DNA from 2 places in the Bacillus sp. KICET-3 genome. Region 1 is predicted to be linked to the other one. Evidence: a T-box and tRNA genes for the amino acid it is inferred to sense, from the RefSeq annotation. Region 1 holds a T-box; the other holds one or more tRNA genes.
The links. The T-box of region 1 lies ahead of tyrS (tyrosine--tRNA ligase). A T-box ahead of a tRNA ligase gene usually reads a tRNA of that ligase, here a tRNA-Tyr.
Positions count from the first base shown of each region.

Region 2: it has a tRNA-Tyr gene. The T-box ahead of tyrS (tyrosine--tRNA ligase) is inferred to sense a tRNA for this amino acid. The anticodon was not compared.

Region 1 covers NZ_CP137345.1:3,423,203-3,435,228, reverse strand. The annotation lists gene R5H20_RS17495 (acetoin utilization AcuB family protein) at 1-249, opposite strand, end outside; gene R5H20_RS17490 (GNAT family N-acetyltransferase) at 271-903, opposite strand; gene acsA (acetate--CoA ligase) at 1,057-2,775, shown strand; T-box leader at 2,829-3,063, shown strand; gene tyrS (tyrosine--tRNA ligase) at 3,113-4,378, shown strand; gene R5H20_RS17475 (hypothetical protein) at 4,506-4,640, shown strand; gene rpsD (30S ribosomal protein S4) at 4,966-5,568, opposite strand; gene R5H20_RS17465 (sensor domain-containing diguanylate cyclase) at 5,902-7,611, shown strand; gene R5H20_RS17460 (GAF domain-containing protein) at 7,632-8,126, opposite strand; gene refZ (forespore capture DNA-binding protein RefZ) at 8,253-8,891, shown strand; gene hisJ (histidinol-phosphatase HisJ) at 8,888-9,697, opposite strand; gene ezrA (septation ring formation regulator EzrA) at 9,884-11,578, shown strand; partial or broken gene brnQ (branched-chain amino acid transport system II carrier protein) at 11,689-12,026, opposite strand, start outside.
Region 2 covers NZ_CP137345.1:993,096-1,005,121, reverse strand. The annotation lists gene R5H20_RS04995 (M14 family metallopeptidase) at 1-26, opposite strand, end outside; gene R5H20_RS04990 (TGS domain-containing protein) at 321-1,646, opposite strand; tRNA gene R5H20_RS04985 (tRNA-Leu) at 2,130-2,211, opposite strand; tRNA gene R5H20_RS04980 (tRNA-Leu) at 2,224-2,312, opposite strand; tRNA gene R5H20_RS04975 (tRNA-Cys) at 2,323-2,393, opposite strand; tRNA gene R5H20_RS04970 (tRNA-Gly) at 2,409-2,483, opposite strand; tRNA gene R5H20_RS04965 (tRNA-Gln) at 2,537-2,608, opposite strand; tRNA gene R5H20_RS04960 (tRNA-His) at 2,624-2,696, opposite strand; tRNA gene R5H20_RS04955 (tRNA-Trp) at 2,718-2,791, opposite strand; tRNA gene R5H20_RS04950 (tRNA-Tyr) at 2,799-2,883, opposite strand; tRNA gene R5H20_RS04945 (tRNA-Thr) at 2,890-2,962, opposite strand; tRNA gene R5H20_RS04940 (tRNA-Phe) at 2,969-3,041, opposite strand; tRNA gene R5H20_RS04935 (tRNA-Asp) at 3,059-3,135, opposite strand; tRNA gene R5H20_RS04930 (tRNA-Met) at 3,155-3,231, opposite strand; tRNA gene R5H20_RS04925 (tRNA-Val) at 3,255-3,330, opposite strand; tRNA gene R5H20_RS04920 (tRNA-Glu) at 3,448-3,522, opposite strand; tRNA gene R5H20_RS04915 (tRNA-Ser) at 3,538-3,629, opposite strand; tRNA gene R5H20_RS04910 (tRNA-Asn) at 3,637-3,711, opposite strand; rRNA gene rrf (5S ribosomal RNA) at 3,721-3,836, opposite strand; rRNA gene R5H20_RS04900 (23S ribosomal RNA) at 3,948-6,880, opposite strand; rRNA gene R5H20_RS04895 (16S ribosomal RNA) at 7,086-8,635, opposite strand; gene R5H20_RS04890 (nucleotidyltransferase-like protein) at 8,922-9,806, opposite strand; gene R5H20_RS04885 (YgzB family protein) at 10,028-10,396, shown strand; gene perR (peroxide-responsive transcriptional repressor PerR) at 10,427-10,864, opposite strand; gene bcp (thioredoxin-dependent thiol peroxidase) at 11,074-11,547, opposite strand; gene R5H20_RS04870 (glutamate-1-semialdehyde 2,1-aminomutase) at 11,721-12,026, shown strand, end outside.

The DNA of each region.
Region 1 (12,026 bases):
TACTACATCTGTTGACATGATCAGCTCAACCGGTTTTTGCAAATCGTCGGCCGAGCTGTTTTGAGAAAATATACTCGGGCTTGCCGTTTTGACATCCCGATCCGTCACGACGCCGACGACAGTCCCCCGTTCATTGACGACGGGGAGGTGTTTAATGTGAAACGTCCTCATTCGTCTGATCGCTTCTTCGATCGTATCTGTTCTTGAAAGCGTCACAACATCCCTTTTCATGATTTTTTCGACAATCATTTTCAGATCCCCTTTGCTCCCTTAATACATAAAGCGGTTGTGGAATCGGAGGCGGTCAAAGCGCTCGATCGATTCCCGGCTGACCTCCTTTCCGATTCGGGCCATTAAACAGTTGGCGGGATGAGAACTGATTTCCGGATCATCCGTGGCAAACCAGACAAGCCCTCCGGCATTCATCATCTTCTCCATCATCTTTCTGTATTCCCAGACATCTTTGTTTGTCCCCTTTAAATCCCAATGCCAGTAATATTCAGTCGTAATGACAATGTATTTTTCCATTTGTTTATCCATCATGCTGACCTCTAAAAGCGTCTTTCCGACGGAGTGGCCTCTGAACTTTGGAATCACCTCGATGGCGCCGAGTTCAATTAAATTTTCCATGTTTCCTTCAGACCATCTTTCGAGCGGATCGGGATAAACATAGGTGACATAGCCGACAATGGTATGATGGAAACGAGCGATGATAATTCGTCCTTCGGGAAGCCCTGCGATTTCGATTAATGCTTCATGCTGTTTTTGAGATGGGCGAAAGGCTGTAAGCTCGGCATGAAATTCATAGTCTGCCAGCTTATCGGGGCTGATAGGGCCCTCTACCAGCAAGGTGCCTTCCCCTGTGTGCAATTCTTTGGCATGATAGGTTTTGTGATGCTCCACGTATCCACCGCCTCATCTTAGTTGAAGTCTTTTATACATAACATACCAAAATATTAAGCGTTTTCAAAGGAAAGAATAATATTTTTTAAAAATTGAGAAAATAAAAAATCTATACTATAATATATTTTGACGATCGAACAAAGGGGGATGGGCATGGAATTGAAAGCGTTACCAGCTGTAAAGGGAAATTATAATCTTAATGACTATGATGAAGCATACCGGACTTTTGACTGGAAAGATGCTGAAAAAAACTTTTCATGGTACAAAACGGGAAAAGTGAATGCGGCTTATGAAGCCATTGACCGCCATGCTGAATCAAGCTTGAAAAACAAAGTCGCTTTTTATTACAAAGATCCGGTCCGCGAAGAAAAGTACACCTTCAGAGAAATGAAAAATGAAACAAATAAAGCCGGGAATGTCTTGAAGCAGCATGCCGATGTAAAAAAGGGAGACCGTGTGTTTGTGTTTATGCCAAGATCGCCCGAGCTTTATTTTGTGATTCTCGGCGCTGTCAAACTTGGAGCCATTGTCGGACCTTTGTTTGAAGCGTTTATGGAGGGAGCGGTGAAAGACCGGCTGCTGAACAGCCAGGCCAAGGTGGTTGTCACCACGCCTGAACTGCTGAACCGCATCCCGGTGAATGAGCTTCCGGATCTGAAATCGATTGTGGTCGTTGGAGAAGGGGTAAAGGAAGAAGGGCTTATTCTAGATTACTTTTCAAAAGTTGGAGAGGCGGACACCCATCTTGACATTGAATGGGTCGATCATGAAGACGGGATGCTTCTTCACTATACATCAGGCTCTACCGGCACACCAAAAGGGGTTCTCCACGTCCATCGGGCGATGCTTCAGCACTACCAGACGGCAAAGTGGGTTCTTGATCTGCGCGATGATGATATTTATTGGTGTACAGCTGATCCCGGGTGGGTGACCGGAACCATCTACGGCATCTTTGGTCCGTGGCTGAACGGGGCAACGAATGTCGTCATCGGCGGCAGATTCAGCCCCGAGTCATGGTACGAGACGATTGAACGATTGGAAGTCACCGTATGGTACAGCGCCCCGACAGCCTTCCGGATGCTGATGGGGGCCGGTGACGAGCTTGTAAACAAATATAATTTGAGCTCGCTGAGACACGTTCTGAGCGTCGGGGAACCTTTAAATCCTGAAGTCATCAGATGGGGACATAAAGTCTTTCATAACCGGATCCATGACACATGGTGGATGACGGAAACAGGCGCACAGCTGATTTGCAACTATCCTTGCATGGAAATCAAACCGGGTTCGATGGGCAAGCCGTTTCCCGGAATCGAGGCTGCGATCGTCGACAATCAGGGAAATGAGCTGCCGCCGTACAGAATGGGCAATCTCGCCATCAAAAAAGGCTGGCCGTCCATGATGCGCTCGATCTGGAATAATCCCGAAAAATACAGCTCATATTTTATGCCGGGAGATTGGTATGTATCCGGAGATTCTGCATATATGGATGAGGACGGATATTTCTGGTTCCAGGGACGCATCGATGATGTCATCATGACATCGGGCGAGCGCGTCGGCCCGTTTGAAGTGGAAAGCAAGCTTCTCGAGCACCAGGCTGTGGCCGAGGCCGGAGTCATCGGCAAACCCGATCCCGTCCGGGGAGAAATTATCAAAGCATTCATCGCCCTTCGGGAGGGATATGAACCGTCGGATTCCTTAAAAGAGGACATCAGGCAGTTCGTGAAGAAAGGATTGGCCGCACATGCCGCTCCAAGAGAAATCGAATTTAAAGATAAACTGCCAAAGACGAGAAGCGGAAAAATCATGAGGCGCGTCCTGAAAGCATGGGAGCTGAACCTTCCGGCCGGTGATCTGTCGACGATGGAGGACTGACACCTCATTGACAATACAAAAATATTATGTTAAAAAAGATTTAGTCAAATAATTAAAAGGTGAAGACTGAGACCAGTAGAACGCATCCGTCCCTGTCGCAGAGAGCTGATGGCCGGTGAAAATCAGCACATATGGATGGTTTGAATTACACTCACGAACCGCTTTTGCGAAAAAGCGCACGGCTTGACTAGCAGAAGAACGGATGATTTCCGTTATCAACACGAGTGAAAAGGGCGCCCCGTGCGTTCTTTTAAGCAGGGTGGTACCGCGATATTCATCGTCCCTTCGTTTCAACGAAGGGGCGTTTTTTATTTTATTGAAAAAGGAGCCAATGACGATGACACACTTACTTGATGATTTGTCCTTCCGGGGATTGATTCAGCAGCAGACGGATGAGGAAGGATTAAGAGAACTCCTTGATCAGGAGAAAATCAGCCTATACTCAGGATTTGACCCGACTGCTGACAGCCTTCATATCGGACATTTACTGCCGATCTTAATGCTTCGCCGTTTTCAGCTGGCCGGGCATCGCCCGATCGCGCTCGTAGGCGGCGCGACAGGCCTGATTGGCGATCCAAGCGGGAAAAAAGCCGAGCGGACGCTGAACAATGAAGAGATTGTCCGTGAATGGTCGCAGAAAATCAAAAACCAGCTTTCCCGTTTTCTCGATTTTGAAGCAGACGAGAACCCGGCGATCATGGCGAACAACTACGACTGGATCGGGCAAATGAATGTGATCGATTTCTTAAGGGATGTCGGCAAAAACTTCGGAATCAACTACATGCTTGCCAAAGATACGGTAAGCTCCAGAATTGAAACGGGCATATCCTACACAGAATTCAGCTACATGATCCTGCAGTCTCTCGATTTCTTGAATTTGTACAGAAATCAGGAATGCAAGCTGCAGATCGGCGGCAGCGACCAGTGGGGCAATATTACATCCGGCCTTGAGCTGATCCGCAAATCTGAAGAAAACGCAAAGGCGTTCGGTTTGACTATTCCGCTCGTCACAAAAGCGGACGGCACGAAATTCGGAAAAACAGAAGGCGGCGCGATCTGGCTTGATAAAGAGAAAACGTCGGCTTACGAGTTCTACCAATTCTGGATCAACACAGATGACAGAGATGTCGTGAAATACTTAAAATACTTCACGTTCTTATCCAAGGAAGAAATTGAAGAACTGGCTGAAAAAACAGAGACTGCTCCGGAAAAACGCGAGGCGCAAAAACGTCTTGCCGAAGAAGTAACGGTCCTTGTTCATGGCCGTGAAGCGTTTGAGCAGGCTGTCAACATCTCAAAAGCGCTCTTCAGCGGAGATATTCAAGAATTGACAGCCGAGGAAGTCAAGGTCGGCTTTAAAGGGGTTCCTTCTTTGGAGCTCGAGCAAACGGATGAGCTGCCGCTCGTCGATGTTCTCGTCCAATCAAAGCTGTCGCCATCAAAACGCCAGGCGCGCGAAGACATCACAAATGGCGCAGTCTACATCAACGGTGAACGACGCACTGACGTAGGCGCAGTGCTCAGCCGCGAAGACCGCATCGAAGGCCAATTTACCGTCATTCGCCGCGGGAAAAAGAAATACTTCCTGCTGACTTACAAGTAAGCTGTCAAACCCTTGCCAAACGGCAAGGGTTTTTTGCATTCAAACGTTTTACGCATGTTCATTCGGGAAATGTCAAAAATACAATTGTAAAGAGCTTTTGATTCTCAAAGCGAGGGAGGCATTCAGAATGAACTTGTTTATTTCAGCGAGAGAGAAGTTTATGGAGGATTATCAAAAGCAGGTTGAGAAGGAAGAGGAAGAACGAGATGTGGGAGCGGACAATCAGTTGAATCAGGCAGAGGATACTAAACGGTTGAAATAAATGGACAATTGGTGTGGCAAGTTCCACTTCTGCTCAAACTGATAACGCTTCTTATAAAATTGCAGAGAGGTTAGCATCATAATAAACATAAACAAGACTTTTTAATGAAGATATGTGACAGAATGGAAAGGGGCTCAATGAGCCTCTTTTTGTTAAATGGACAATCATTCTATTCCTTCCCGAGAACCAAATCTCAAAAGTGGAATGCGTCTGTCAACTTAGAACTCCCCACTTGATGAAGAAGAATACAAAAAAACGACAAAGCAGGGAACAAACAAAAAACCCTGAAATCAAAGATTTCAGGGTTTTTAAAACAAAGCCGTCATTAACGAGAGTAGAACTCAACGATAAGCGCTTCGTTAATCTCAGCAGGAAGTTCAGAACGCTCTGGAAGGCGAGTGAACGTACCTTCAAGCTTTTCAGCATCAAAAGTCAGGTATTCAGGAACGAAGTTGCTCACTTCAACCGCTTCTTTGACGATCGCAAGGTTTTGAGATTTTTCGCGAAGCGAGATCGTTTGGCCAGGTTTTACTTGGTAAGACGGGATGTCAACGCGGCTTCCGTCAACAAGAATGTGACCGTGGTTTACCAATTGGCGTGCTTGGCGGCGAGTGCGCGCTAGGCCAAGGCGGTAAACGACATTGTCAAGACGTGATTCAAGAAGAATCATGAAGTTTTCACCGTGTTTACCAGTCATTTTCGCAGCTCTGTCAAAAAGATTGCGGAATTGGCGCTCGTTCACACCGTACATATGGCGAAGCTTTTGCTTTTCTTGCAATTGCAAACCATATTCTGATAGTTTTTTGCGTTGTCCCGGACCGTGAGGACCTGGTGCGTAAGGACGTTTTTCTAATTCTTTACCCGTACCGCTTAAAGAGATTCCCAAACGGCGGGATATTTTCCAGCTTGGACCTGTATAGCGAGCCATAATGTGACTCCTCCTTTGGTTTTATTTTGTGAAAATAAAACCCATCTGTTCAATTCAGCCATGTCCATTTTGTTTTCATGTATCCTCGCTCCAGCAGCAAAGAGTTACACGATACACCTTACTTCTGCGTAAGGAACAAAATGAAACACAGATGTAGAACAAAAAGGCTGCAATATTTCACACAAAGATGATTATATAATGTCCGAGAATCAAAGTCAACCATCGATTGACAGCGTCAAAAGTTTCATGCTGTCAACAAGGATAAAGTCCTGGTTTTGTGATATAATCAGGAAAATCAAATTAGATATTTATGGATATTTTTGGGTGATAATCATGAATAAACAAACAAAAGACCTATATCTGTCTTTTCAACAGGAGATGCTGCAGTTTTTATCGGAAAAACGGGGCGTCTCATACAGCGAATCGGTCGCCTGGCTTAAAGCGGCGGCAGAATCATTTTTTTCATTTATATCTTTAACTTTGCGCGCTTTCTCCGGCCCGGACGCTTTGAAAGGACAGAGCGGCTCCTTGAAAGAAACCAATGAACATTATATCGTGCTGACAATTGAAGAAAACAAATATATTGAACTGTCGTGTCATAAGAATCACAAAATACCTGATGGTCTGGCTGAGTCTGTCCGCCTGTTTTTAAAAAACTGTTTGCAGGCTGAAGCGTCTTATGGTGAGATGGACCGCCAAAGAAAGCTTTATGAACAGACAGCGTTATTTCATGAGCTGATGGATCAGGAACACGTGCTGAAGACGATGCTTGAAAGCTTAAGAGCCGTGTTTCCTTCCTTAACGTACTGCCTTTTCTTGTCTTATGACCAAGATCAGTATCTACAACTGCCCGCAAAAGAAATCGATGTCGATGATGAATCGGCCGATTCTTTCGCGCTGGAGGCCTACCTGACCGGGCAGGTTAAGCTGCAAAACGGCTCTGCCGTATATTTTCCGCTTCAAGGCCGCCAAGGCACGTACGGCATTTTGAAGGCCGCGGGTCTGCATGCGGCCGAAACCGCCGCTGATATTAGCGTGATCTCGAATGCGGCAGGAATCGCTTTTGAAAATGCGCGGCTTTATGAGCAGGCGAAAAATATGATCTCCAATCTTGAGCTGATCAACGAGACGTCACATCAGCTAAACCGGACAAAGCAGCTTCCGGATATGATGAAATGCTTGTCTGAAAGGCTGATCGACTCTTTTGGAGCAGAAGAGGTGGGCTTTTTTTATCACGATCATTTAGAGGAGCAGCATTTGCTGCCGGGGAGCACCGGTTTTTTTCAAACGGATGCGGCTGATCCGTATATCCGCTATGTCAAAGAGAAATTTTCCGAAGAAAGCGGCGTATTTGTCGGCAACGGTTCTTCTCTGTTCGGCCGCGAAGGCTATGCTTCTTTAATGGGGGTTCCGATGATTGAAAACAATGAAAGCAAGGGATTTGTGATCGCCCTGAAAAAAAATGCCTGTTCCTTTACATTCGAAATGTTCAAGCTGTTTCAGACGCTTATCAGGCATTCCACTCTGGCCATCACAAATTCGATGCTGCGCGACCGCCTAAAGCATTTGGTTCAGACGGACCGGCTGACAGAGCTGTATTCGAGAAGCTACCTAGATGAAAAGATTCAATACAGCATGGAGGTGGATCAGGAAGGGGTGCTGCTTTTAATCGATATTGACAATTTTAAACAGATCAACGATACGTACGGACACCAGACAGGTGATGCCATTCTCATTCAGGTTGCCCGCGTGATCCAGCAGAACATCTGCGAACAGGATGTAGGAGCAAGATGGGGCGGGGAGGAGCTGGCGGTGTACGTTCCGAAAATCGATATGTCGGCCGGAGAAAAGCTGGCTGACCGCCTGATTGAACTTGTCAGGGAAAACACGGAGCCGAAGGTGACGATTTCCTGCGGAATATCACACTGGTCGGCGGACTTCCCAAAATCCCTGACATCTCTTGTCAAGCATGCGGATATCGCCTTGTATGAAGCAAAACGAAACGGAAAAAACAAGCTGATGATTTTTGATCCCCATTTATAGCTGCAAAAAAAGAGCCGGAATTACCGGCTCTTTTTGCTGATGCGCTCTCCAAGTTTTTCGGTGAATGTTTTCAAATAACGCTCATCTACTTCATCAAAACGGTTTTTAATCGGGCTGTCGATATCGAGGACACCGATCACTTCACCGTCCGCTTTAAGCGGAATCACGATTTCAGATTGCGAAGCCGCGTCACAGGCGATATGCCCGGGGAATTTCTGAACATCCTCTACACGTTCGACTTTGGCATTCGCATATGCCGTACCACAGACGCCTTTTCCAAATGGAATGCGCACACAGGCAGGAAGCCCTTGAAACGGTCCTAACACAAGCTCGCCGTCTTTCGCGAAGTAAAAACCGGCCCAGTTGACATCTTCGAGTGAATGGTACAGCAGGGCGGAGGCATTTGCCAAATTCGCAATCATATCAGGCTCGCCCTCTGTCAATGCATCTATTTGCTTGAGCAGAAGCTCGTATTTTTTTTCTTTGCTGCCTTCTGTTTTTTCGACATGAAACATGTTATTTCCCTCGCTTTTTCTTTGAAATGGCAAAATCACGCTTGGTGTGATGTGATTTGTCGAGCACTTTTTACAGGACACATCCGCTTTTCGTGGAATTGTTTTTAGTAAGAAGGGGTGAGCTAGATGGGATCTAACTCTTTTTTAACCACAAAGGACAGAATTATTGAATCTGCTGTCGAGCTGTTCAATCAAAAAGGGTTTTCAGGAACGTCCGTCCGTGAAATTGCCAAAACCGCTAATGTCAATGTGGCCCACATCTCCTATTACTTTAACGGAAAAGGCGGATTAATGGAACATTTGGTATCCCGTTTTTATGAAGGGTATTTGCGGATCCTTGAAAAGGGGTACGAACGCCTTCGCGACACAACTGCAAAAGACTGCCTTCTTCAATTGATTTTTGATATTCTATCGTATCAGCATGAACATCGTCAATTAACTCGGTTCGTCTATCGGGAGGTTACGATTGATTCGACGCTGATTCGCGAGGTCATGTCGACATACTTAACAAAAGAAAAGTACATTCTCCATCTGATCATTGAAAAAGGAAAAGAGGATGGGGAATTTTCGCATTTTCCCCTGTCACATTTTATGATCCAGCTGAAATCTCTTTTGACAATGCCTTATTTGCAGCCGCAATATATTTCTGAGGTGCTGTATTTGCAGCCGCACGAACCTTACTTTTACCGGGCGTATTATCAAGAGGTCAAAACATGGATCACCAGCTTGTTTGACAGGAAGGCTAAACAGATTGCCGCTGTTTAGCAAATCGTTCGTTCATAATGTTCATAACCAAATCCGGCATCCTTAGCTTGATGGGCATCAGATCCATAAACAAGCGGGATGTTTTTTTGTTTTGCTTCTTCAATCATCCATTCCTCCAAATAAATGGCACCGGCATAAGGTTTGCGGAGGCCGGATGTATTAAAATCGAGCTCAAGCCCGCGCTCTGCGGCTTCCGTCAGGCAGGAGGAAGCCAGCCGGCGAACCTCGCCGGACATCGTATATGGAAAAAGTTTGACGAATTTTTTCACCAATGTGATATGACCGATTCGTTTTGGCTTCCATGCGCCCAGCGATGATACAATAGAAGAAAAGATTTCCTGATAATAGGCCAGATACACTTGCTCGATCGTTCCGTAGTGCCTGATCAGTTTTTGAAATGCGTCTTCATCATAATCAAGACAGATATGCGATGAGCCGGCCGGCAAAAAATGAACCGACAGGATGCCGTCATCAAGACCGGGGCCGTATTGATCAAGGAACGCTTCGATTTCACGCTCAAAGGCCCGGATGTAATCGACTTCAAGTCCGATGCGAATCTCAATCTGCCTTTTGTATTCTTGTTTCAGCTGTGTAAGGCGTTCCATATAGCGCTCCAATGCTGCCATCGGCATGGCGCTGTCCTGCTGCGGCGTCGGATCGGTGAAAGAAGGCGGCAACGGGGCATGCTCCGTAAAGGTAACAGATTCAAAGCCTTTTTTGCATAATTCTTCTATATATTGTCTGAATTCATCCTTTGTTCCGTGAGGGCAAAAAGGAGAATGAACATGAGCATCGCGTTTCAGCATGATGTCACCCCGTAAAAAAGTCAGATGTTGTCACTTTGATGTAAAAAAATTAAAAATTCTGCTCAAAAAATGTTGGTTACATGGTATCATAAGAACAATGAAAACGATAGCTAAACATTTAGTTTTACATAATATTTTAAATATCATAACCCTGACAGAACAAGATAAACAGCAAGGGGGCTCATTATGGAGTTTGTCATCGGCTTATTAGCGTTATTTTTAATCTTATTCGCTACAGGCTACTTATTCAGGAGAAATATATATAAAGAAATCGACCGATTAGAGGCGTGGAAAATCGAAATCCTGAATCGTTCGATTGTGGAGGAAATGTCAAAAATCAAGCATTTGAAAATGACGGGACAGACCGAGGAGTTCTTCGAAAGATGGCGAAGAGAATGGGATGAAATCGTCACTTCACACATGCCGAAGGTTGAAGAGCTTTTATTTGAAGCGGAGGACTGCGCGGATAAATACCGCTTTCAAAAATCAAAGCAGGTGCTCGCCCATATTGAGAATCTTCTATCAGCGGCCGAGTCCAACATCGAAGACATTTTAAAGGAAATCGCCGACCTCGTCTCAAGCGAAGAACAAAACCGCAAGGATATTGAAGACGTGAAAGAACGGTATACAAAAGTACGCAAAAATCTGTTGGCTTACAGCCACCTGTACGGTGACCTCTATCCGAAAATAGAAGCCGATCTAGATACGGTGTGGGAAGGGATCAAACGATTCGAAGCCGAAACTGAAGGCGGAAACTACATAGAAGCAAGAAAGGTGCTGCTTGCACAGGACCGCTTGCTTGAAGAGCTTCAATCCCACATAGACGATGTACCCAAGCTGCTTGCCAGCTGCAAGCAGACGGTGCCGCACGAGCTCGCAAAACTGAGGGCGGGCTATCAGGAAATGATCGATAAAGGCTATAAGCTTGATCATATACAGATTGAAAAAGAGCTTGAAAACCTGATGAAAGAACTGAACCGCGCCGAAGCCGCGCTGATGGCCGACCTCAATCTGGAAGAAGCATCAGCGATCGTGCAAATGATTGATGACACGATCCAGACATTATACAGCGACCTGGAGAAAGAGGTCGAAGCAGGCCAGCTCGTTTTAAGCAAAATGCCTGAGCTCGCTGTCACGCTTGAAAAACTTGAAAAACGCAAGCTGGAGACAAAAACCGAAACAGAGCTCGTGAAAGAAAGCTACAGGCTGACGGCGGGTGAACTGGAAAAACAGCAGTCATATGAAAAGCGCCTTGAGGGCATCCATAAACAGTTTGAACAGGTGAAGGAAAGGTTAGATCAGAAGCATGTCGCCTATTCTCTCCTGAAGGAAGAGCTTTTGGACATAGAAAAACAGATTGAAGCGGCCCAAAAAGAGCACGATGAATACAGGGATATGCTGCAGCTGTTGAGAAAGGAAGAGCTTCAGGCAAGAGAGCTTCTGGAGCAGCTGAAGCGCACTGTCAAAGATACGGCGAGACGTCTGGAAAAAAGCAATGTTCCGGGCATTCCCGAGTCATTAACAGAACAGATTCAGCAATCGCGTTCCATCGTTCAAAAAGTGAATGAGCAGCTTGATGTGCTGCCGCTGAACATGGATGCGGTCAATGAACGTCTGCAGGAAGCGGAAAAGCTTGTCACAGATGTGAAAGAACAGACGGATGGTCTTGTGGAAAAAGTGTTGATGATCGAACGCATCATTCAGTACGGCAACCGTTTCAGAAGCCAGAACCATTTGCTTTCCGAGCAGTTGAAAGAAGCGGAAAAACGGTTCTATTCATATGATTATGATGAGGCGTATGACATTGCGGCCAGCGCGGTGGAAAAAGCGTCTCCGGGTTCGGTAAAACGGCTGGAATCACAGCAGGAACAGCCTGAGTAAACAAAGCCGGCATCGTTTAGGAGATGCCGGTTTTTTGTCCTATATGTCGCTGCGGCCAGCGTCTCTATTGAAAAACCCCTCCGCTTTATGAAACGGGGGGTTTTTTCAATTTAGCTCACTTTCTTTAAGCGGTCAGGGCTCACAGGAATAAAGAACGTCAAGATGTATCCGATGATACCGCCGATGATGGCCGGGATGAGCCAGCCGATCCCGAAGCTGTAAAATGGAATGTGCTGTCCCAGAAATTCATTTAACGTGCCCAACGGGATTTTTGCGGCGTTCAAGCCGTCGATAATGCTGAAAATACCTGTTGCCAAAGTCGTGCCGATATACACTTCACGGCGTTCTTTAAACAGCTTATCAATAAATGACAGAAAAATCACGACGATCGCAAGCGGGTACAGTGCTGAAAGAATCGGCACTGAAAGCGAGATGATTTCATTCAGGC
Region 2 (12,026 bases), 2.2 Mb from region 1:
CACGTTGTGAACGTTTTTTTAAACATAGAAAAATGCCAACCCCGTTTCTGTACTGAGCGCGATATTTTCAAGTTGTTACATTGATAAGAAAAAAGTTAATCCTGGTTCTAGCAGATTCTAAGCTTCTGCATTTCGTTTAAACCTGCAGAACCTTGGTTCTGAAAATAACAAAGTATTTCAACAAGCTTACAACTTCCTCATACTGCTTCAGCAGAACTCATCCACCGCGTACTCCGATATATCTCGGAGTTCACGCTTATAAGGCTGTCTGCTCAGACGTTTCCTTCAGGCAATACTTACGAAATGTTAAAGACGAGCGCCTACCTCAGTGTTGGTCCCATAACTGGTCCCAAGGCGCTGAATGCCCGATCAAAACGTCGCATCGCTGTCTCGAGCGGACCGGTAGGGAGCTGTGCAATCAACCACCCTGTCACCATCGTCACGGTTGCGACGAGCAGATCACCGAATGGAATCGCCCCGATATCATACTCGACCCCCGATAGTTCGAGACCCCATATCACGACAAACTGAGCTGCATACATTGTCAACGCTACACGTCCGACTCCCGCGAATGGCATTAACACACCAGAGTTCTTCTTCGGTACGAGACATACCAGTCCCAGCGTCAAAAATGCGGCCCCCAGCCCCAGCAGTGTCTGGAACGTTGACGCACTGTGCGGAGCAATCGAAAGAAGATTATGCCACAGAGGCGGTTCCACGTTGAACGGCCAGATTGCATACTGGTCCGGCTGGGTGGCGGCGGTGCCTTGAACGCCTACGAGCCACTCTTCAAAGGAACGGCTCAGCCCTGGAAGAACGAAAGCGCCCAGCACCTTAGAGACAGCGAGCATGATTGCGCCGCTGCCCACTAGCCAGAGTGCAGTACGCGTCTTGGTCAGATCAAAGCGCCCGATCGCCATACCGGCGACAAAAGCGGGTGCAAGTGCGAGCGCGGACAGCGGGCCGCCTGCAATATCACCAAGTAAGTACGCTCCCGACAGGACGCTGCCTCCGAGAATCATCAGCGGCGGACTCACTGCAATCAAAGCTGCTGCCGTTGCAACGAGTACACGCGTCGAACGACGAACGAGCACCAACGCCAGCACAAACAGTGCCGCATAAGCGGGCAAGATCACCCCGAACGGAGTATTCAGCATGATGAGCAGATATCCTATCATATCGATAAATACCGCGCGGGCAAGCATCCGCGTCCGAAATGCGGCCGGGTCTGTTCCTCGATCCATCATGCGCCCGGCCATGATCGAGTAGGAAATGCCGCCACAAAGCACAAATAACAGCGTCGTATTCCCGGAGACGATTGAACCGTTCGTCTCGTTCAAGGCGAAGTGCTGCAAATACATCCCTATCACCGCCAGCCCCCGAGCTGCATCAAGCGCCACAATACGCCCTGTGCCCCGCGAATTCTTCCTCCGTACGATCTTCTGCCCTTCGGCCGAGTCCCGGGTGACGATTTCAACGTGCGCACCGTCCTGAAGCGGAGTTGATAAATTGACCAGCTTTCCGTTTAATTTGCCTGCAACCGCATTTTCCAGTCCGCAGCTAATGGAAGCCGCGACATCCTCGATGCTTGCTTCCTCTTCATATTCTCTGATAGACCCATCAGGCAGTTTAATACTGATTGACAACTTGTTTTCCTCCTCAAAAGATTAATGCTTACGTGTTCTATTTTTTCTTTGCCTATATTTGGATGAGATCTTGCTGTATTCCAATATAGCGGGCAGATGTAGCTAAAGTTTGATCAACTTGTAAACAAAACGTAAACAGATGTCTAAACTGTGGAGGGTAAGAACATATACACTTGTGATCCAAAATTTGTGTCGAGGAAAATTCTCTAAACAAATAAAAGCACCTTGTCGATGACAGGTGCCTGGTTCTTGCTAAAAGAGCTCATTTGATTGGAGGGGTTTCAATAAGGGGATCGTCAAGCAAGAGGCTGAGCTGCTTGAATGCTATAAACCATTTCATGATACGATTAATGAAGGCCGCGGACAACAACTGATCATTGAGTTTATTTTGGCAGGTTTGCCGCTTGGATGAGGAATAAATAAAAAGAGCGTTCCTTATAAAAGGAACGCTCTTTCATCGTTTGGCAATACGATGTTTAGTGATACCGGTGGTCGGGGTCGAACCGACACTCCCGAAGGAACACGATTTTGAGTCGTGCGCGTCTGCCAATTCCGCCACACCGGCATGTGTGAGCTATGGTGCCGAGGGCCGGACTTGAACCGGCACGGTAGTCACCTACCGCAGGATTTTAAGTCCTGTGTGTCTGCCAATTCCACCACCCCGGCAAGGGCACTAAGGCGACACCCGGATTCGAACCGGGGATAAAGGTTTTGCAGACCTCTGCCTTACCACTTGGCTATGCCGCCATCATTTTAGAAAATTGGAGCGGAAGACGGGATTCGAACCCGCGACCCCCACCTTGGCAAGGTGGTGTTCTACCACTGAACTACTTCCGCATGTTAATGATGAACTCATTTTATCATATTCAGCTTATTGATAAAAGATGAAACTGGGCTAGCTGGATTCGAACCAGCGCATGACGGAGTCAAAGTCCGTTGCCTTACCGCTTGGCTATAGCCCAATATTATTCATAAAGGGCGATTGATGGGAATCGAACCCACGAATGCCAGAGCCACAATCTGGTGCGTTAACCACTTCGCCACAACCGCCATAAATTCTAAGGTGTAAATTGGCAGGGGCAGTAGGAATCGAACCCACACCGGAGGTTTTGGAGACCTCTGTTCTACCGTTAAACTATGCCCCTAAAAGAATGGTGGAGGGGGACGGATTCGAACCGCCGAACCCTGAGGGAGCGGATTTACAGTCCGCCGCGTTTAGCCACTTCGCTACCCCTCCAAACAGTGCCGGCCAGAGGACTTGAACCCCCAACCTACTGATTACAAGTCAGTTGCTCTACCAATTGAGCTAGACCGGCAAAAGGTGGCTCGGGACGGAATCGAACCGCCGACACACGGATTTTCAGTCCGTTGCTCTACCAACTGAGCTACCGAGCCGTATATTCAAACTTCAATGGCGGTCCGGACGGGACTCGAACCCGCGACCTCCTGCGTGACAGGCAGGCATTCTAACCAACTGAACTACCGGACCATTTTTATTTAATCTGTTTTGGTTGCGGGGGCAGGATTTGAACCTGCGACCTTCGGGTTATGAGCCCGACGAGCTACCGAACTGCTCCACCCCGCGATAATGTGAAATTTTAATAGATATGGTGGAGGATGACGGGATCGAACCGCCGACCCTCTGCTTGTAAGGCAGATGCTCTCCCAGCTGAGCTAATCCTCCGCAGTACAGGACGTACAAGTGCATGCGTTGCAACAGGCCATCGCATTCTTAACATGCCTTCCTTTAAAAAGCTCTGGCGAAATGCTTGTGCTTCTTAACGTGCTGTCCAAAAAAGAATGGTGACCCGTACGGGATTCGAACCCGTGTTACCGCCGTGAAAGGGCGGTGTCTTAACCACTTGACCAACGGGCCAGACGTATTTGAAAGTGGCGGAGAGCAAGGGATTCGAACCCTTGAGACGGCGTTGACCGCCTACACGATTTCCAATCGTGCTCCTTCGACCACTCGGACAGCTCTCCAATAAAATGGCTCCGCAGGCAGGATTCGAACCTGCGACCGATCGGTTAACAGCCGATAGCTCTACCACTGAGCTACTGCGGAATATGGTCTGCCTGGCGATGTCCTACTCTCGCAGGGGGAGACCCCCAACTACCATCGGCGCTGAAGAGCTTAACTTCCGTGTTCGGCATGGGAACGGGTGTGACCTCTTCGCCATCATCACCAGACAATTTAGTGACAAAGATCATTATACTATGTATTTGAAAAAATGCAAGAGCATTTTTCGAGAAATTATTCTCTCAAAACTAGATAACGGGTAAAGACCATTCACAAATATTTAGGTTAAGTCCTCGATCGATTAGTATCTGTCAGCTCCATGTGTCGCCACACTTCCACCTCAGACCTATCAACCTGATCATCTTTCAGGGATCTTACTTCCTTATAGGAATGGGAAATCTCATCTTGAGGGGGGCTTCATGCTTAGATGCTTTCAGCACTTATCCCGTCCGCACATAGCTACCCAGCGATGCCCTTGGCAGAACAACTGGTACACCAGCGGTGCGTCCATCCCGGTCCTCTCGTACTAAGGACAGCTCCTCTCAAATTTCCTGCGCCCGCGACGGATAGGGACCGAACTGTCTCACGACGTTCTGAACCCAGCTCGCGTACCGCTTTAATGGGCGAACAGCCCAACCCTTGGGACCGACTACAGCCCCAGGATGCGATGAGCCGACATCGAGGTGCCAAACCTCCCCGTCGATGTGGACTCTTGGGGGAGATAAGCCTGTTATCCCCGGGGTAGCTTTTATCCGTTGAGCGATGGCCCTTCCATGCGGAACCACCGGATCACTAAGCCCGACTTTCGTCCCTGCTCGACTTGTAGGTCTCGCAGTCAAGCTCCCTTGTGCCTTTACACTCTGCGAATGATTTCCAACCATTCTGAGGGAACCTTTGGGCGCCTCCGTTACCTTTTAGGAGGCGACCGCCCCAGTCAAACTGCCCACCTGACACTGTCTCCCTGCCCGATAAGGGCAGCGGGTTAGAAGGTCAATACAGCCAGGGTAGTATCCCACCGATGCCTCCACCGAAGCTGGCGCTCCGGTTTCCAAGGCTCCTACCTATCCTGTACAAGCTGTACCAACATTCAATATCAGGCTGCAGTAAAGCTCCACGGGGTCTTTCCGTCCTGTCGCGGGTAACCTGCATCTTCACAGGTACTATAATTTCACCGAGTCTCTCGTTGAGACAGTGCCCAGATCGTTGCGCCTTTCGTGCGGGTCGGAACTTACCCGACAAGGAATTTCGCTACCTTAGGACCGTTATAGTTACGGCCGCCGTTTACTGGGGCTTCAATTCGCACCTTCGCATACGCTAAGCGCTCCTCTTAACCTTCCAGCACCGGGCAGGCGTCAGCCCCTATACTTCGCCTTGCGGCTTCGCAGAGACCTGTGTTTTTGCTAAACAGTCGCCTGGGCCTATTCACTGCGGCTCTCTCGGGCTTGCACCCTAACAGAGCACCCCTTCTCCCGAAGTTACGGGGTCATTTTGCCGAGTTCCTTAACGAGAGTTCTCTCGATCACCTTAGGATTCTCTCCTCGCCTACCTGTGTCGGTTTGCGGTACGGGCACCTCTCACCTCGCTAGAGGCTTTTCTTGGCAGTGTGGAATCAGGAACTTCGCTACTATATTTCACTCGCCATTACAGCTCAGCCTTATATGGGAAACGGATTTGCCTATTTCCCAGCCTAACTGCTTGGACGCGGATATCCAATACCGCGCTTACCCTATCCTCCTGCGTCCCCCCATTGCTCAAATGGTGAGGAGGTGGTACAGGAATATCAACCTGTTATCCATCGCCTACGCCTTTCGGCCTCGGCTTAGGTCCCGACTAACCCTGAGCGGACGAGCCTTCCTCAGGAAACCTTAGGCATTCGGTGGAGGGGATTCTCACCCCTCTTTCGCTACTCATACCGGCATTCTCACTTCTAAGCGCTCCACGAGTCCTTCCGGTCTCGCTTCACAGCCCTTAGAACGCTCTCCTACCACTGTTCGCAAGAACAGTCCGCAGCTTCGGTGATACGTTTAGCCCCGGTACATTTTCGGCGCAGAGTCACTCGACCAGTGAGCTATTACGCACTCTTTAAATGGTGGCTGCTTCTAAGCCAACATCCTGGTTGTCTAAGCAACTCCACATCCTTTTCCACTTAACGTATACTTTGGGACCTTAGCTGGCGGTCTGGGCTGTTTCCCTTTCGACTACGGATCTTATCACTCGCAGTCTGACTCCCAAGGATAAGTCTTTGGCATTCGGAGTTTGACTGAATTCGGTAACCCGGTAGGGGCCCCTAGTCCAATCAGTGCTCTACCTCCAAGACTCTTACCTTGAGGCTAGCCCTAAAGCTATTTCGGAGAGAACCAGCTATCTCCAGGTTCGATTGGCATTTCACCCCTACCCACACCTCATCCCCGCACTTTTCAACGTGCGTGGGTTCGGGCCTCCATTCAGTGTTACCTGAACTTCACCCTGGACATGGGTAGATCACCTGGTTTCGGGTCTACGACCACGTACTCATGCGCCCTATTCAGACTCGCTTTCGCTGCGGCTCCGTCTTTTCAAACTTAACCTTGCACGGGATCGTAACTCGCCGGTTCATTCTACAAAAGGCACGCCATCACCCGTTAACGGGCTCTGACTACTTGTAGGCACACGGTTTCAGGATCTCTTTCACTCCCCTTCCGGGGTGCTTTTCACCTTTCCCTCACGGTACTGGTTCACTATCGGTCACTAGGGAGTATTTAGCCTTGGGAGATGGTCCTCCCGGATTCCGACGGAATTTCACGTGTTCCGCCGTACTCAGGATCCACTCAGGAGAGAACGAAGTTTTGACTACAGGGCTGTTACCTCCTATGGCGGGCCTTTCCAGACCTCTTCATCTACCCCGTTCTTTTGTAACTCCGTATAGAGTGTCCTACAACCCCAAGAGGCAAGCCTCTTGGTTTGGGCTGTTCCCGTTTCGCTCGCCGCTACTCAGGGAATCGCATTTGCTTTCTCTTCCTCCGGGTACTTAGATGTTTCAGTTCCCCGGGTCTGCCTTCTCATATCCTATGAATTCAGATATGGATACTGCTCCATTACGAGCAGTGGGTTTCCCCATTCGGAAATCTCCGGATCAAAGCTTGCTTACAGCTCCCCGAAGCATATCGGTGTTCGTCCCGTCCTTCATCGGCTCCTAGTGCCAAGGCATCCACCGTGCGCCCTTTCTAACTTAACCGTTAAAAAGAATCACTACGTGATATCTTGCATTACAATTGAATGTGAATGTCTACTTTCGTTATCTAGTTTTCAAAGAACAACGTGCAGTGCCGCACAGGATGTGCAAACACTTGTTTGAAGGAATGATCCTTCAAAACTAAACAAGATCCAAACGCACCTGTCTATAAGACCGCGAGGTCTTATATTCCGTATAATATCCTTAGAAAGGAGGTGATCCAGCCGCACCTTCCGATACGGCTACCTTGTTACGACTTCACCCCAATCATCTGTCCCACCTTCGGCGGCTGGCTCCAAAAGGTTACCTCACCGACTTCGGGTGTTACAAACTCTCGTGGTGTGACGGGCGGTGTGTACAAGGCCCGGGAACGTATTCACCGCGGCATGCTGATCCGCGATTACTAGCGATTCCAGCTTCACGCAGTCGAGTTGCAGACTGCGATCCGAACTGAGAGCAGATTTGTGGGATTGGCTTAGCCTCGCGGCTTCGCTGCCCTTTGTTCTGCCCATTGTAGCACGTGTGTAGCCCAGGTCATAAGGGGCATGATGATTTGACGTCATCCCCACCTTCCTCCGGTTTGTCACCGGCAGTCACCTTAGAGTGCCCAACTGAATGCTGGCAACTAAGATCAAGGGTTGCGCTCGTTGCGGGACTTAACCCAACATCTCACGACACGAGCTGACGACAACCATGCACCACCTGTCACTCTGCCCCCGAAGGGGAAGCCCTATCTCTAGGGGTGTCAGAGGATGTCAAGACCTGGTAAGGTTCTTCGCGTTGCTTCGAATTAAACCACATGCTCCACCGCTTGTGCGGGCCCCCGTCAATTCCTTTGAGTTTCAGTCTTGCGACCGTACTCCCCAGGCGGAGTGCTTAATGCGTTTGCTGCAGCACTAAAGGGCGGAAACCCTCTAACACTTAGCACTCATCGTTTACGGCGTGGACTACCAGGGTATCTAATCCTGTTCGCTCCCCACGCTTTCGCGCCTCAGCGTCAGTTACAGACCAGAGAGTCGCCTTCGCCACTGGTGTTCCTCCACATCTCTACGCATTTCACCGCTACACGTGGAATTCCACTCTCCTCTTCTGCACTCAAGTTCCCCAGTTTCCAATGGCCCTCCCCGGTTGAGCCGGGGGCTTTCACATCAGACTTAAGAAACCGCCTGCGCGCGCTTTACGCCCAATAATTCCGGACAACGCTTGCCACCTACGTATTACCGCGGCTGCTGGCACGTAGTTAGCCGTGGCTTTCTGGTTAGGTACCGTCAAGGTACCGCCCTGTTCGAACGATACTTGTTCTTCCCTAACAACAGAGTTTTACGATCCGAAAACCTTCATCACTCACGCGGCGTTGCTCCGTCAGACTTTCGTCCATTGCGGAAGATTCCCTACTGCTGCCTCCCGTAGGAGTCTGGGCCGTGTCTCAGTCCCAGTGTGGCCGATCACCCTCTCAGGTCGGCTACGCATCGTCGCCTTGGTGAGCCGTTACCTCACCAACTAGCTAATGCGCCGCGGGTCCATCTGTAAGTGGTAGCTAAAAGCCACCTTTTATAATTGAACCATGCGGTTCAATCAAGCATCCGGTATTAGCCCCGGTTTCCCGGAGTTATCCCAGTCTTACAGGCAGGTTACCCACGTGTTACTCACCCGTCCGCCGCTAACCTAAGGGAGCAAGCTCCCGTCGGTTCGCTCGACTTGCATGTATTAGGCACGCCGCCAGCGTTCGTCCTGAGCCAGGATCAAACTCTCCATGAAATAATGGAGCGCAGATTAAGCTCGTCACATCCTGTGACAACATCTGCATGACCTGCATCGTGCAGGCCCCTGACTACGCACATTCGCATGCGCGATTTATTTAATGAATTAACAGGTACGTTTTGTCTTGTTTAGTTTTCAAAGATCATTTCCGCTTCAATCAGAAGCGACTTTATTAGTATAACATTTTCAACTAGGCGTGTCAAATGTTTTTTATTTTTTTCAGTCGCTGCTGCTTTAGTAAAAAACCGTTTCGCTAACAGCGACGTCTAATAATATATCACCATCAAGAATCAGAGTCAACACTTTTTTTTATAAAATATCCTCGGTGAAAAATCTTTTGTCCCTTTGTTTCAATCGGCTCTACTCCAACCAGGTCCTTTTCGACCAAAAACTCAAGAATAGCGCCGAGGTCCGCCGTGAAATATTTAAGCTCAGGATGTGTGAGCAGTTCGGCAAATTGCCAAACGTTTTTTTCGCCCATCACATTCAGAATGTGTGCGGCTCCGATTTCAGCTTTGGAATGAATGAGAAAATCGCTTGCGAGGAATAATAACTCCAGCCGTTTTTGCAGACTCTCATTGCTTTCAATCAGTTCTTTATAAAGCTTATATACCTGCGGCTCCATATGCCGGACTTGGTTCCATACCGTTACTTCGGGATGGAAGCCTTTATCAATCACTTCGATTCTGGCCAGATGATGAAGAGCGTGCACGATGGAATTGTAAGCATCCAAAAACTGATCATCTTCAAAAAACGCTTTTCCTTCTATATACCTTCTGATTAATTTTCCGTATTCAAGCCCAATTTTCAGTTTTCGCTCTGAAAAAGGGAATGTATTGAGCTGTTCAATCAGCTTTACGATATATTCGTTTCGGTCAAAGAGAATTTTCCCGTTCAAAATCCAATCTATGATTCTTCTGTTTGTTCCAAGCAGGATCCATTCTTGAAGCTGTTCAACGGAAATGATATGAAGAGAAGCCGTTTTTCCGTCAAATTCATAATGCTTCACGAATACCGGTTCCTCAGCCTTATTTACGATTACTAATAATGCCGCATCAAAGTTATCTGTTGCTGAAGAGGTTTGGTTTCTCCTCTCTATGATCATCACAGCTAAAGTATCAGGGCGGCTTGCTCTTTCTTGGTAAATCGGACGGAGAAGATTTTCCATCACCATTCCTCCAATACAGATGTAAAATACGTTCTCTAAAATGCTTCTCTTTCGTTTTCTACCTACTTCTACGAGCCAATAAAAACTCCTTTATTTTGAAAACACATTGACATATTATAATCAATTCCCCGGAAACTCTCTATAGAAAAATACCATTTCATTCATTTTTATTAAAGAATAACACATCTTAGATATGCTATATTAGAGAGAGGGGGATGAATATGGCGAAATATTCTAGTAAAATCAATAAAATCAGAACGTTTGCCTTAAGCTTAGTATTTGTCGGCTTCATCATTATGTATGTCGGTATCTTTTTCAGGTCTTCTGTCTTGCTGATGTCGGTGTTTATGCTCTTGGGGGTTTTATCTATCATGCTGAGCACGGCGGTTTATTTTTGGATTGGTATGCTTTCAACAAAAGCGGTCAAAGTCATCTGTCCGAATTGCGAAAAGCCGACCAAGGTCCTCGGCCGGGTTGATATGTGCATGCACTGCAGGGAGCCTCTTACGCTTGACAAAAATTTAGAAGGAAAAGAATTTGATGAGTCATATAATCGAAAGTCCGTCAGGCAGGCACTGAAACAAAAATAAGCTGACCGTTAAAAAAGCGGCCAGCTCTTTTTAATGGCTTTCTTTTTTATCGCATTCCTGACATAAACCGTATATCTCCAGTCTGTGGTGACTGACTTTAAATCCTGTCACATGTGAAGCAAGCTGCTCTACTTCATCCAGCCCCGGATAGTGAAAGTCTACGATCTTTCCGCAGCGTTCACAAATCGCATGGTAGTGCTCGGAAGTCACAAAGTCAAACCGGCTTGAAGAATCTCCGTATGTCAATTCTTTCACGAGCCCTGATTCTTTAAATACCCGTAAATTGTTGTAAACCGTTGCTACGCTCATGTTCGGAAATTTTCCTTCCAGAGCTTTATATATGTCATCTGCAGTTGGATGAGACATAGAATTTACGAGGAATTCCAGAATGGCATGACGTTGAGGAGTAATTCGCACCCCGGTTTCCTTCAACGCTTCCAACGCTTCTTTCAGGTTATGTTCAGCCATCGTCATGCACCTCTCTTCTAAAAAAAATTCTTATATTATAACGTTTATAATTAGTGTAACTCCAGAGCGGAATTTTTGTCAATTCCAATCCCTGTGAAAACCCTATTTTTAAATCAAAATACTCTTAATATACATCATGTTCAATCATCCGGCAGAATATGTCCATAACATGAGGCCAAACCTGTTGCGGCCCGGCCCCATGCTTGTTCTTATTTTTCATACACTTCTTTTACAGCTTGCAGAGCCTCTGCAACGTGGTCTTTCACCCTTACTTTCCGCCATTCTTTCACAAGGCGGCCTTCTTTATCAATTAGAAAGGTTGATCGTTCGATCCCCATATATTCTTTGCCAAAATTCTTTTTCAGTTTCCAAACGCCAAAGCTTTCAGCGAGTTTATGCTCATCATCGACAAGCAGCAGAAATGGCAGATCGTGTTTTTCCTTGAATTTTTCATGTTTTGCCTGATCATCAGGACTGACGCCGATGATGACGGCATCAAGTTCTGCAAAGCTTTCATGGCTGTCTCTGAAATCGCATGCTTCCGTCGTGCAGCCCGGTGTCATATCTTTCGGATAAAAATAAAGCACGATGTATTTCCCTTGAAAATCTGACAGTTTTACTTTTTCGCCGTGATCACCAAGCAGTTCAATTTCAGGAACCTTTTGTCCAATTTCTACAGTCATTGTTTTGCCTCCTGTATATTTAAAAGTTTGCTTCCCTTCATTATAAAAAACAGTTCCCTCCTGTTCAAATCAAGCCTGAGAAAACAGGGCCGGTGCGGCTGTCTTTTTGCTCTCAGATCACAACGTGTTACAATATAGCCATACACAGAGGTTATAGAAATGGGGAGGACATTATGCAGCATACACAATCAGAAAAGCTTCATGAAGAAGCTCTTCAGCATATCGTAGGCGGTGTCAACAGCCCGTCCAGATCATATAAAGCCGTGGGCGGCGGATCGCCTGTCGCGATGGAAAAAGCCCAAGGCGCTTATTTTTGGGATGTAGACGGAAATAAGTACATAGATTATCTTGCGGCATACGGACCGATTATTACCGGCCATGCACACCCGCACATTACAAAAGCCATTCAAAAAGCGGCCGAAAATGGGGTGCTCTACGGAACACCGACAAAACACGAAGTCATGTTTGCCAAAATGCTG